3 regions of the Diaphorobacter nitroreducens genome follow, and region 3 is predicted to be linked to each of the others. Evidence: predicted binding sites of a transcription regulator. Region 3 holds the regulator's gene; each other region holds the start of a gene.
The links. Region 3 encodes FNR, which switches genes on or off when oxygen is low (the NO sensors DNR and NnrR bind a similar motif). Its sites were predicted from a motif close to TTGATNNNNATCAA; they were not measured.
Positions count from the first base shown of each region.

Region 1: BA022_RS13980 (hemerythrin domain-containing protein) is a predicted target of FNR. The motif match lies at 1,208-1,221, and genes of this name have one in related genera.
Region 2: cobA (uroporphyrinogen-III C-methyltransferase) is a predicted target of FNR. The motif match lies at 1,139-1,152, and genes of this name have one in related genera.

Region 1 is NZ_CP016278.1:2,971,783-2,975,043, reverse strand. Features, by position in the region: gene BA022_RS13995 (ABC-type transport auxiliary lipoprotein family protein) at 1-27, shown strand, start outside; gene BA022_RS13990 (CsbD family protein) at 272-487, shown strand; gene BA022_RS13985 (hypothetical protein) at 564-1,142, shown strand; gene BA022_RS13980 (hemerythrin domain-containing protein) at 1,291-1,797, shown strand; gene BA022_RS13975 (GGDEF domain-containing protein) at 1,987-2,919, shown strand; gene BA022_RS13970 (MarC family protein) at 2,923-3,261, opposite strand, start outside.
Region 2 is NZ_CP016278.1:1,214,763-1,218,023, reverse strand. Features, by position in the region: gene BA022_RS05675 (nitrite reductase) at 1-1,006, opposite strand, end outside; gene cobA (uroporphyrinogen-III C-methyltransferase) at 1,217-2,041, shown strand; gene rng (ribonuclease G) at 2,118-3,261, shown strand, end outside.
Region 3 is NZ_CP016278.1:2,131,840-2,135,100, reverse strand. Features, by position in the region: gene ccoG (cytochrome c oxidase accessory protein CcoG) at 1-874, shown strand, start outside; gene BA022_RS10000 (FixH family protein) at 936-1,214, shown strand; gene BA022_RS09995 (hypothetical protein) at 1,291-1,578, shown strand; gene fnr (fumarate/nitrate reduction transcriptional regulator Fnr) at 1,620-2,363, opposite strand; gene hemN (oxygen-independent coproporphyrinogen III oxidase) at 2,535-3,261, shown strand, end outside.

The DNA.
Region 1 (3,261 bases), 840 kb from region 3:
GCATGGGTGGAGCAGTCCGGTCGCTGAGCGCCTGCGCCCTTCCCACCCCCAGAGACATGCTGCGCATGTCTCTTTTTTTTGCCCACCGCGCACCGGCGACGGGGCGGAGGCCTACATGCCGCTGTCGCACTGGGCTGACGCGGCTTGCGTGCGCGCACCGACGCGCTGCCGCCGGGCACCTGCCTAGAGTCCATTCATCGCCTCGCAATGCCCGGCGCCGTACAGGGGCCAGGCAGGCGATCCCTCAACAACCGCTACAGGAGAGTGACGTATGAACGAAGACCGCATTGAAGGCAACTGGAAGCAGTTCAAGGGCAAAGTGAAGGAGCAATGGGGCAAGCTGACCGACGACGACCTGGACGTCATCGCCGGCAAGCGCGACCAGCTGCTGGGCAAGCTGCAGGAGCGCCACGGGCTGGCCCGGGACGCAGCCGAGGAACAGCTCAAGGGTTGGGAACAGCGCAACCCCGACTTCCGCTACGACTGACGCAACGCGCCGCAGGGGCACGACTCGCGCGCCCTGCGGGATCCAATTTCCATCACATTCATCTGGAGGACATTCCATGAAAAACGCACGCAATCTGCTGGCCCTGGCGGCCGCTGCCCTGATGGCCACTTCGGGCATGGCCATGACCAAGGAGGAATACAACGCCGGCAAGGACCGCATCGGCGCTGACTACAAGGCCGCCAAGGCGCAGTGCGACACCCTGCAGGGCAACGCCAAGGACGTCTGCATGAAGGAGGCCAAGGGCCGCGAGAAGGTGGCCAAGGCCGAGTTGGAAGCCCAGTACAAGCCCAGCGACAAGGCCACCTACAACGTGAACGAGGCCCGTGCCGACGCTGACTATGAGGTGGCCAAGGAAAAATGCGACGACCAGAAGGGCGACGCCAAGGACATTTGCGTGAAGGACGCCAAGGCCGCCCATGTGGCCGCCAAGGAAAATGCCAAGGTGCAGCGCGCGCAGGCCAAGCCCGCCGACTCCACCGCCGAGAAGCGCGCCGATGTCGCAGAGGCCAAGAAGGACGCCGCAGAGGCCCAGCGCGAAGCCAACTACAAGGCCGCCAAGGAGCGCTGCGACACCATGAGCGGTGACGCCAAGGACAAGTGCGTGGCCGATGCCAAGCGCACCCACGGCCAATAAACCGGCAAACATGTGCAGCCCCGCCTCTGGCGGGGCTTTTTTTGTCCCCCACCAGCGGCGCCGACATGACATGTGTCAATACCGCCGGTGGCGGTTTTTCTTAAGCTCGCGCCGCTTCACAACGCCGCACAGGAAGGAAAGACCGCCCATGGCCGCATTGCAATGGTCCGAGGAACTCGCACTGGATCTGCCGCAGATGGACCACACGCACCAGGAATTCGTGGCACTGCTGCAGGCCGTGGAGAGTGCCGATGACGTGGCGCTCATCGGTGCCTGGGAAGACCTGGTGGCGCACACCGACGCCCACTTCGCCCAGGAGGACCGCTGGATGCAGGCCACCCGCTTTGCCGCGGGCAACTGCCACAGCACGCAGCACCAGGTGGTGCTCAAGATCATGCGCGAGGGCACCGACCGCGCGCGCCAGGGCGAGCTGCATGTCCTGCGCGAGATGGCTGCAGAGCTGGCCGTGTGGTTCCCCCAGCATACGGACGCCATGGACGCGTCCCTCGCCCAGCACCTGCGCCGCGTGGGCTTCGACCCCGCCACGGGCAGCGTGCAGACGCCGGGCGCGCTGCCCGACGATCTGATCCACGGCTGCGGTGGGGCCTGCTCTTCGGGTGACGACACACCCGTCCAGCCCGCCGCTGCGGCCTGAACGATCGGCCGGCTGCAGCAGAACTGCAAAACTGGGGCGGAGCGGCGCCGCGCCGGGTGCGCGTGGCGCTTGGCGCTTGGCGACGGGTTGTGCCGGAGTGGCGCGGCGTGGCATCCCCCGCACCCGCCACGGTTGCTGTCGCGTCGCCCTGCTAAGCTTGCTGCGTTTTCACGGCCAGCCGGAGCCCCCATGACGCCGCATGAACCATCCGAAAGCGCGCTCTATCGCACCCTGCTCGAATCCACGCGCGCCATTCCGTGGAAGATCGACTGGGCCACGGCGACCTTTGCCTACATCGGGCCGCAGATCGAGGACCTGCTGGGCTGGGCGCCCACCAGCTGGCGCACCGTGCAGGATTGGGCCGACCGCATGCACCCCGACGACCGGGACCGGGTGGTCAACTTCTGCATTTCGCAGTCCCAGTCGGGCGTGGACCACGAGGCGGACTACCGCGCGCTCACCACAGGCGGGGATTACGTGTGGATCCGCGACGTGGTGCATGTGGTGCGCGACTTGCAGGGCAATGTGGTGTCGCTCGTGGGCTTCATGTTCGACATCACCGAGCGCAAGCAGAACGAGCACCAGCTGCTGCAACTGCAGCAGGAGCTGCAGGAACTGTCATTCCGCGACGGGCTCACGGGCGTGAACAACCGCCGCAAGTTCGACGCGGTGTACGAGCGCGAATGGCAGGAGGCGCAGCGCACCGGCGAGCCGCTGTCGCTGCTGATGTTCGATGTGGATTTCTTCAAGAGCTACAACGACCAGTACGGCCACGTGGAGGGCGACGAGTGCCTGCGGCGCGTGGCCCGCGCGCTGCAGCAGGCCGCCCACCGCCCGCGCGACTGCCTGGCGCGCTACGGGGGCGAGGAGTTCGTGCTGCTACTGCCCGGGGCGGACGCACCATCCGCGCGCGCGGTGGCGCAGCGCTGCATGCAGGAGGTGGCCCACGCCGGTATCGTCCATGCGGCTTCGCCCCTGGGCCAGCAGCTCACGGTGAGCGTGGGCATGGGCACGGCCCTGCCCGGCACGCAGGATGACTCCAAGCGGTTCCTGGAAACGGTGGACCGCTGCCTTTACCGTGCCAAGCACGCGGGGCGCAACCGCATCGAGGCCACGGCCTGACCGCTATGAACGCGCGGCCAGCACCGGGAACAGCTTGCTCAGCCCGTCGGCCATCACCTCCACGGCCAGCGCCGCGAGGATCAGCCCCATGAGCCGCGTCATCACGTTGATGCCCGTCTTGCCGAGCACGCGCTCGATGGGCTCGGCCAGTGCAAAGCACAGCGCCGTGGCCGCGCCCACCACCACGCCGTAGCCCACCAGCGCCAGGTGCTGCCAGATGCTCTGCGCGCGGTCGGCGTAGATCACCACGGTGGACATGGCCGCCGGCCCCGTGAGCAGCGGGATGGTCAGCGGCACCACGGCGATGCTGCTGCCCGCGGCCGCCTTTTCGGCGCCCTGCTC
Region 2 (3,261 bases), 920 kb from region 3:
CCATCATCGTCTTGCCGGTTTCCTTCACGTTCACCAGGAACTCGGGCTTGTAGTGCGATGCCACGATGGAAGCCACGCGCGGTTCGGGGTGGTATTCCTGCGTGCCGACGACCATGCCGCGGGTGGACACGATCTTCAGGGGCTCCAGGGTGTTGCCGTCCATGATGGTGTACTGGGGAGGCCAGTATGCACCGGCGATCGCCAGCTTGTCCTCATAGCCCTTGAACTTGGAGGTGTCCACCGAGCGTGCTTCCAGGCCCACGCGGATTTCAGCCACGTTGTCAGGCTTTTCCATCCACAGGTCGATCATGTTGATCTTGGCATCGCGGCCGATCACGAACAGATAACGCCCCGAAGCCGACATGCGCGAGATGTGCACTGCGTAGCCGGTCTTGACGATGTTGATGATCTGCTTGGTGTCGCCGTCAATCAGCGCCACTTCGCCCGTGTCGCGCAGTGTGGTGGAGAAGATGTTGTCCAAGTTGTACTTGTTCATCTTCTTCTTGGGACGCTGGTCTGGCGGCACGATGACCTTCCAGGTGTTCTTGGCGTCGGCCAGACTCCACTCGGGCGGTGTGGGAGGGTCCTGCTGAATGTAGCGGGCCATCAGGTCCACGGTCGCCTCGTCGAATTCGCCGGACGTCTGCCAGTTGGGCATGCCGGCAGGCGAGCCGTAGGCGATGAAGACCTTGAGGTAGTCCGTGCCCTTGGGCAGGGTCACGTCCGGTGTGAGCGGCTTGCCCGTGGCGCCCTTGCGCAGCACGCCGTGGCAGCCCGCGCAACGCTCGAAGTAAATCTGGCGTGCGCGGTCGAACTCGGCCTGCGTCATCTTGGGTGCCTTGGGGTTCGTGCTCTGGTACATGGGCACTTCCGCCAGCGGCGATCCGCCTGCCTGGTAGTTTTTCTCGGCCTCCGAGACTGGCTTGGCGTCCTGCGCCATAGCGGTGGCAGACACCAGGGTGGCGGCCGCTAATGCGACCAGCCTGGCGATCCTCTTTGCTGTCATTGTGGGTCCTCTGCGTCACGGATCAGCGCTTGGGTGGGCCCTGGCGGCTGCCACGGCCACTCTCGCGAGGTCGCTGTCCATCCCCTCTTCATGCGAGTGGGAGCATCGTCGCAGCGGGTGTTGCCGCTGTCCTTGAACTGGTTCAAGGACGCAAACGGTGCAGCCTTTGAACAATGGAGCCACCCCATGATCCGCAAAGGAGAGGCCCATATGAGCTTCATTGAAGATGCGCGCTGGTTCACCGTGGCACCCGCAGCAGGAGAGTCCGGACAGCCCCCGAAGCCTGGACACGTGACGCTGGTGGGCGCAGGCCCGGGCGACCCTGAGTTGCTCACGCTGCGCGCCGTCAAGGCCCTGCGCGGCGCGCGCCTGGTGCTCTACGACCACCTGGTCGGCAAGGAGGTGCTGCGCTATGTGGCTGACGATGCCGACCTGATCTATGTGGGCAAGCAGTCCTCGCACCACACGCTGCCGCAGGAATCGATCATCGACCTCATGGTGCGCCTGGCGCGCAGCGGGCGCAGCCTGGTGCGTCTGAAAGGCGGCGATGGCTTCATCTTCGGCCGTGGCGGCGAAGAGGTGCAGGCGCTGGCCGAGGCCGGTATCGCGTTCGACGTGGTGCCGGGCATCACGGCCGCGCAGGGTGCGGGCGCCTGCGCCGGCATCCCGCTCACGCACCGTGACCACTCTGCGACCCTGGTGTTTGCCACCGGCCACCTGCGCGGCGACAACGAAGTGGCGCTGGACTGGGAGGCGCTGGCGCGCCCGCGCCAGACCGTGGTGATCTACATGGGAATGGGCACGCTGCCGATCATCTGCCGCGAACTGGTGCGCCACGGCCTGCCGGACAGCACGCCCGCAGCGCTGGTGGAGCAAGCCTCGCTGCCCGGGCAGCGCTGCATCACCGGCACGCTGCAGGACCTGCCCGCGCTGGCGCAGCAGCACCGCGTGCGTCCGCCGGCGCTCATCATCGTGGGCGACGTGGTGGCGCTGCAGCCGCAACTCATGCAGGGCATGCTGGCGACGATGGTGTGACGGGCGCCGGCCGCCGGTAGGGCGGCGGGCAGCGCTGGTTCTGAGGCATCATGGGCGCCTCATCTGGCAAAAGCCCATGCAACAAGACATCCTCATCAACTGGTCGCCGCAGGAAACGCGCGTGGCCGTGGTCGAAAACGGCGCCGTGCAGGAGCTGCACGTGGAGCGCACGCTGGAGCGGGGCCTGGTCGGCAACGTGTACCTGGGCAAGGTCTCGCGCGTGCTGCCGGGCATGCAATCGGCCTTCATCGACATCGGGCTGGAGCGTGCGGCCTTTCTGCACGTGGCGGACGTGTGGCACCGCCAGGAAGGCGGCGAGGCGCCGATGTTCGCGCGCAAGAACGAACCGCCCGTGCCCATCGAGAAGCAGGTCTTCGAGGGCCAGGCGCTCATGGTGCAGGTCATCAAGGATCCCATCGGCAGCAAGGGCGCACGCCTGTCCACGCAGATCAGCATCGCCGGGCGGCTGCTGGTCTTCCTGCCGCAGGACGACCATGTGGGCGTGTCGCAGAAGATTCCCCAGGCCGAGCGCGACGCCTTGCGCACGCGGTTGCAGAAGCTGGTGGATGACCAGGCATCGGGCAACGGCGGCGGCTTCATTTTGCGCACCAATGGTGAGGACGCCAGCGACGAAGAGCTGGCCGAAGACATCGCCTACCTGCGCAAGACCTGGGCAGGCATCCGGCAGGCAGCGCTGACGCATCCGCCCACCTCACTGCTGTACCAGGACCTGAGCCTGCTGCAGCGTGTGCTGCGCGACCTGGCGGGCGAGCAAACGCAGAGCATCCGCATCGATTCGCGCGAGCAGTTCGTGGCACTGAAGGCGTTCGGCAATGAATTCATGCCTGCGGCCGCCGCCAAGCTGCAGCTGTACAAGGGCGAGCGCCCCATCTTCGATCTGTATTCCATCGACGAGGAGATCGCCCTGGCGCTGGGCCGGCGCGTGCAGCTCAAGTCGGGCGGCTACCTCATCGTGGACCAGACCGAGGCGCTGACCACCATCGACGTGAACACCGGCGGCTACGTGGGCGCGCGCAACTTCGACGACACCATCTTCAAGACCAACCTGGAGGCCGCGGGCGCCATCGCGCGGCAACTGCGCCTGCGCAACCTGGGCGGCATCGTCATTGCCGACTTCATTGACATGCTGCGCGAGGACCACCAGGCCGCGGTGTTGGCGGAGTTCCGCAAGCAGCTCGCGCGCGACCGGGTCAAGACCA
Region 3 (3,261 bases):
CGAGCTGGGGGGAGAGTTGCTGGCCCTGCAAGGAGGGTGGCAGATATTCTGGGTGATCTTCTATGGGTTGGCCACGTACGGTAACGCAGGATTCCTGCGCGAGCAGGTATGCAAATACATGTGCCCTTATGCGCGTTTCCAAAGCGCAATGTTCGACAGGGACACGCTGGTCGTCTCTTACGATCCTGAGCGCGGCGAGCCTCGCGGGCCCCGTAACAAGACGGTAGACCACAAAGCTGCGGGACTGGGTGACTGCATCGATTGCACGCTGTGTGTCCAGGTCTGCCCAACGGGTATCGATATTCGCAACGGACTGCAATATGAATGCATTGGTTGCGGTCTCTGCGTGGACGCTTGCAATACCGTGATGGACAAGATGAAGTATCCGCGCGGGCTTATTCGCTTCTCAACGCAGAACGGCGTCAAGAACCACTGGACCCAATCGCAAATGCTCAAACGCGTGCTGCGACCCCGTGTGTTGTTCTATTCAGCGGTGCTGGTGGTGTTGTGCATCGGCATGCTGGCCAGCTTGGTGGTACGCACCCCGTTGAAGGTGGACATCGTGCGCGACCGCGCTGCGCTCTCGCGCATCGTGGCGGGAGGCAAGCTGGAAAATATCTACCGGCTGCAGATCATGAACGCCACGGAGGGGGCGCAGCGCTACACCATCAGCGCCCACGGTATGGAAGGGCTGGAAGTGGCGTCCGAGACCGCAATTGACATTGGACCGGCGGAATCCCGATGGGTGGTTGTCCGTCTTCAAATTCCGTATGGCTCAGCATCTCCTGGATCGCATACGGTGTATTTCGATATTCAAGCGCAGGGTGATAAAGCCCAAGTGGCAGAGAAATCCGTATTCCTCGTACCCCGCTGAAGGCGGTCGTGGAATACAAATGAACAAGCTGTGCTCATAAATGAGCGAGGAGTTAATATAAATGTTGAGTAATTCCCCCATGAAACTGGACGACGACGGAAAGCCTTGGTGGACGTTTGGCCATGTCTGGCTTGTCATCGCGGGGCCGGTGATTGTCATCATTGCGGGCTTCGTGACCCTCTGGCTGGCCGTGAGCAAACCCGACCCCGTCATCGCGGAAGACTATTACCAACGGGGCTTGAACATCAACGAGACCCTGAAGGAGTCTGGGGGCGACATGACGCCTGCCATGAAGGGGCGCAACCATGCAGCTACTCCGCTGGAGGATCAACCGCGCTGACCGGCAGGGCGAGTCCTCTTTGCATGCCGGAGAACAGATGCTAGGCTGTCAACTACACTTGCTAGGAGATGGGCGAATGTGGATGCAACGATTGATGTGGATCGCGTGGCCGGCCTTTTTGATGGCGGGCGTCATGGAAATGGTAGTGTTCGCCTTCGTGGATCCAGAAGCGCTGCAGTGGTTTGATCAACCCCTGCATCTCTCGCGCGAAGGTGTGTATACCATCGCCTTCTTCACGTTCTGGTTCGTACTCATGGCTTCCAGCGCATTGACGACGCTGTTGTCACTCTCGCCCTTTGAGTTGAATCGCTGCCCCGTGCCCAAAGGGGCGCGGCCGGCTGATTGCGCCAAATACGTTTCCTGATCTTTCCGCCGATCAGTTATGAATGAACAAAAAACCGAGGCTTAATGGCAGGCTTGCTGGCTGTTGACAATGCGCTTCAGCGCATCGGTATCGACGATGCGCACATGGCGCTGTTTTACTTCCACAATACCTTCTTCCACGAACTTGGAAAACGTGCGGCTGACGGTTTCCAGTTTCAATCCCAGGTAGCTGCCGATCTCTTCGCGTGTCATGCGCAGCACCAATTCGGATTGTGAGAAACCCCGAGCATGCAAGCGTTGTACGAGATTCAACAGGAATGCGGCAAGGCGTTCCTCGGCACGCATACTCCCCAGCAACAGCATGACCCCATGCTCACGAACAATCTCGCGGCTCATGATCTTGTGCACATGGTGCTGTAGTGCCGTTACTTCGCGCGACAACTCTTCAATACGGTCGAAGGGCATGACGCATACTTCGGCGTCTTCAAGCGCCACCGCATCGCAAGTGTGGCGGTCGCTCACGATGCCATCCAGGCCGATGATCTCGCCCGCCATTTGAAAACCCGTCACTTGATCGCGACCGTCTTCGGTGGCGACACAGGTCTTGAAGAATCCGGTGCGGATGGCAAAAAGGGATGTGAAGGGTTCACCGTTCCGGAAAAGCGTGCCGCCACGCTTGATCTTGCGTCGTACAGCAACAATGTCATCGATGCGCTTGAGTTGCTGGTCGTCCAGACCCACGGGCATGCACAGCTCACGCAGATTGCAGTTTGAGCAGGCAACTTTGATGGTCTGGAGATTCGTATGCATGGGAACCCTGTTCATGGCTTGAGCTTACCTCTGAACGGCTGGGAGACATGGAATGCCGTAGGCCGTTGGACGACTTTGAGCCGAAGTCAAATTGTCGCCACAAGGACCTTATGGGCGCTTGATCAACGTCAAGGACTCATGGGGGACTCTACGGCACAGTGATATGAAAGTGCAAGGAATCCCGTCATGACCGTTGTTACAACAGAGCTCCTGCGTCGCTTTGACGTCCCAGGGCCGCGCTACACCTCTTATCCGACTGCTGATCGTTTTGTCGAGGCTTTTGGCGAGCGGGAATACATCCTTGCGCTGCAGCAGCGTCGCGTGGGTTCGGTAGCCAAGGCGATGCCTTTGTCGCTTTATGTCCACATCCCGTTTTGTGAATCGCTGTGCTATTACTGCGCGTGTAACAAGATCATTACCCGGCATCCAGAGCGGGCAGAGGTCTACTTGCGTTACCTCAGCCGTGAGATCGACCTGCATACGGCGCACTGCGGTGTGGGTCAGCATGTGAGCCAGCTGCATTTCGGCGGAGGCACGCCTACTTTTCTGACGGATGACGGTTTGCGCGAACTGATGGGCATGCTGAGGCGCAGTTTCGTCCTCGTTCCGGGGGGGGAGTACTCCATAGAAGTGGACCCCCGGACCGTGGATGAAGCGCGGCTGGGATTGTTGGCGGAGCTGGGTTTCAATCGCCTGAGCTTTGGCGTGCAGGATTTCGACCCTGAAGTACAAAAGGCCGTGCACCGCATTCAGCCTGCCGAAAAGGTGTTCGCGTTGGTCGATGCGGCTCGGAAGCTCGGGTTTGAATCGGTGAACGTGGATTTGATCTACGGGCTGCCGCGACAGACACCGGAGTCGTTTGATCGCACCTTGGAGCAGGTAGCCGAGCTGCGGCCAGACCGGATCGCGCTGT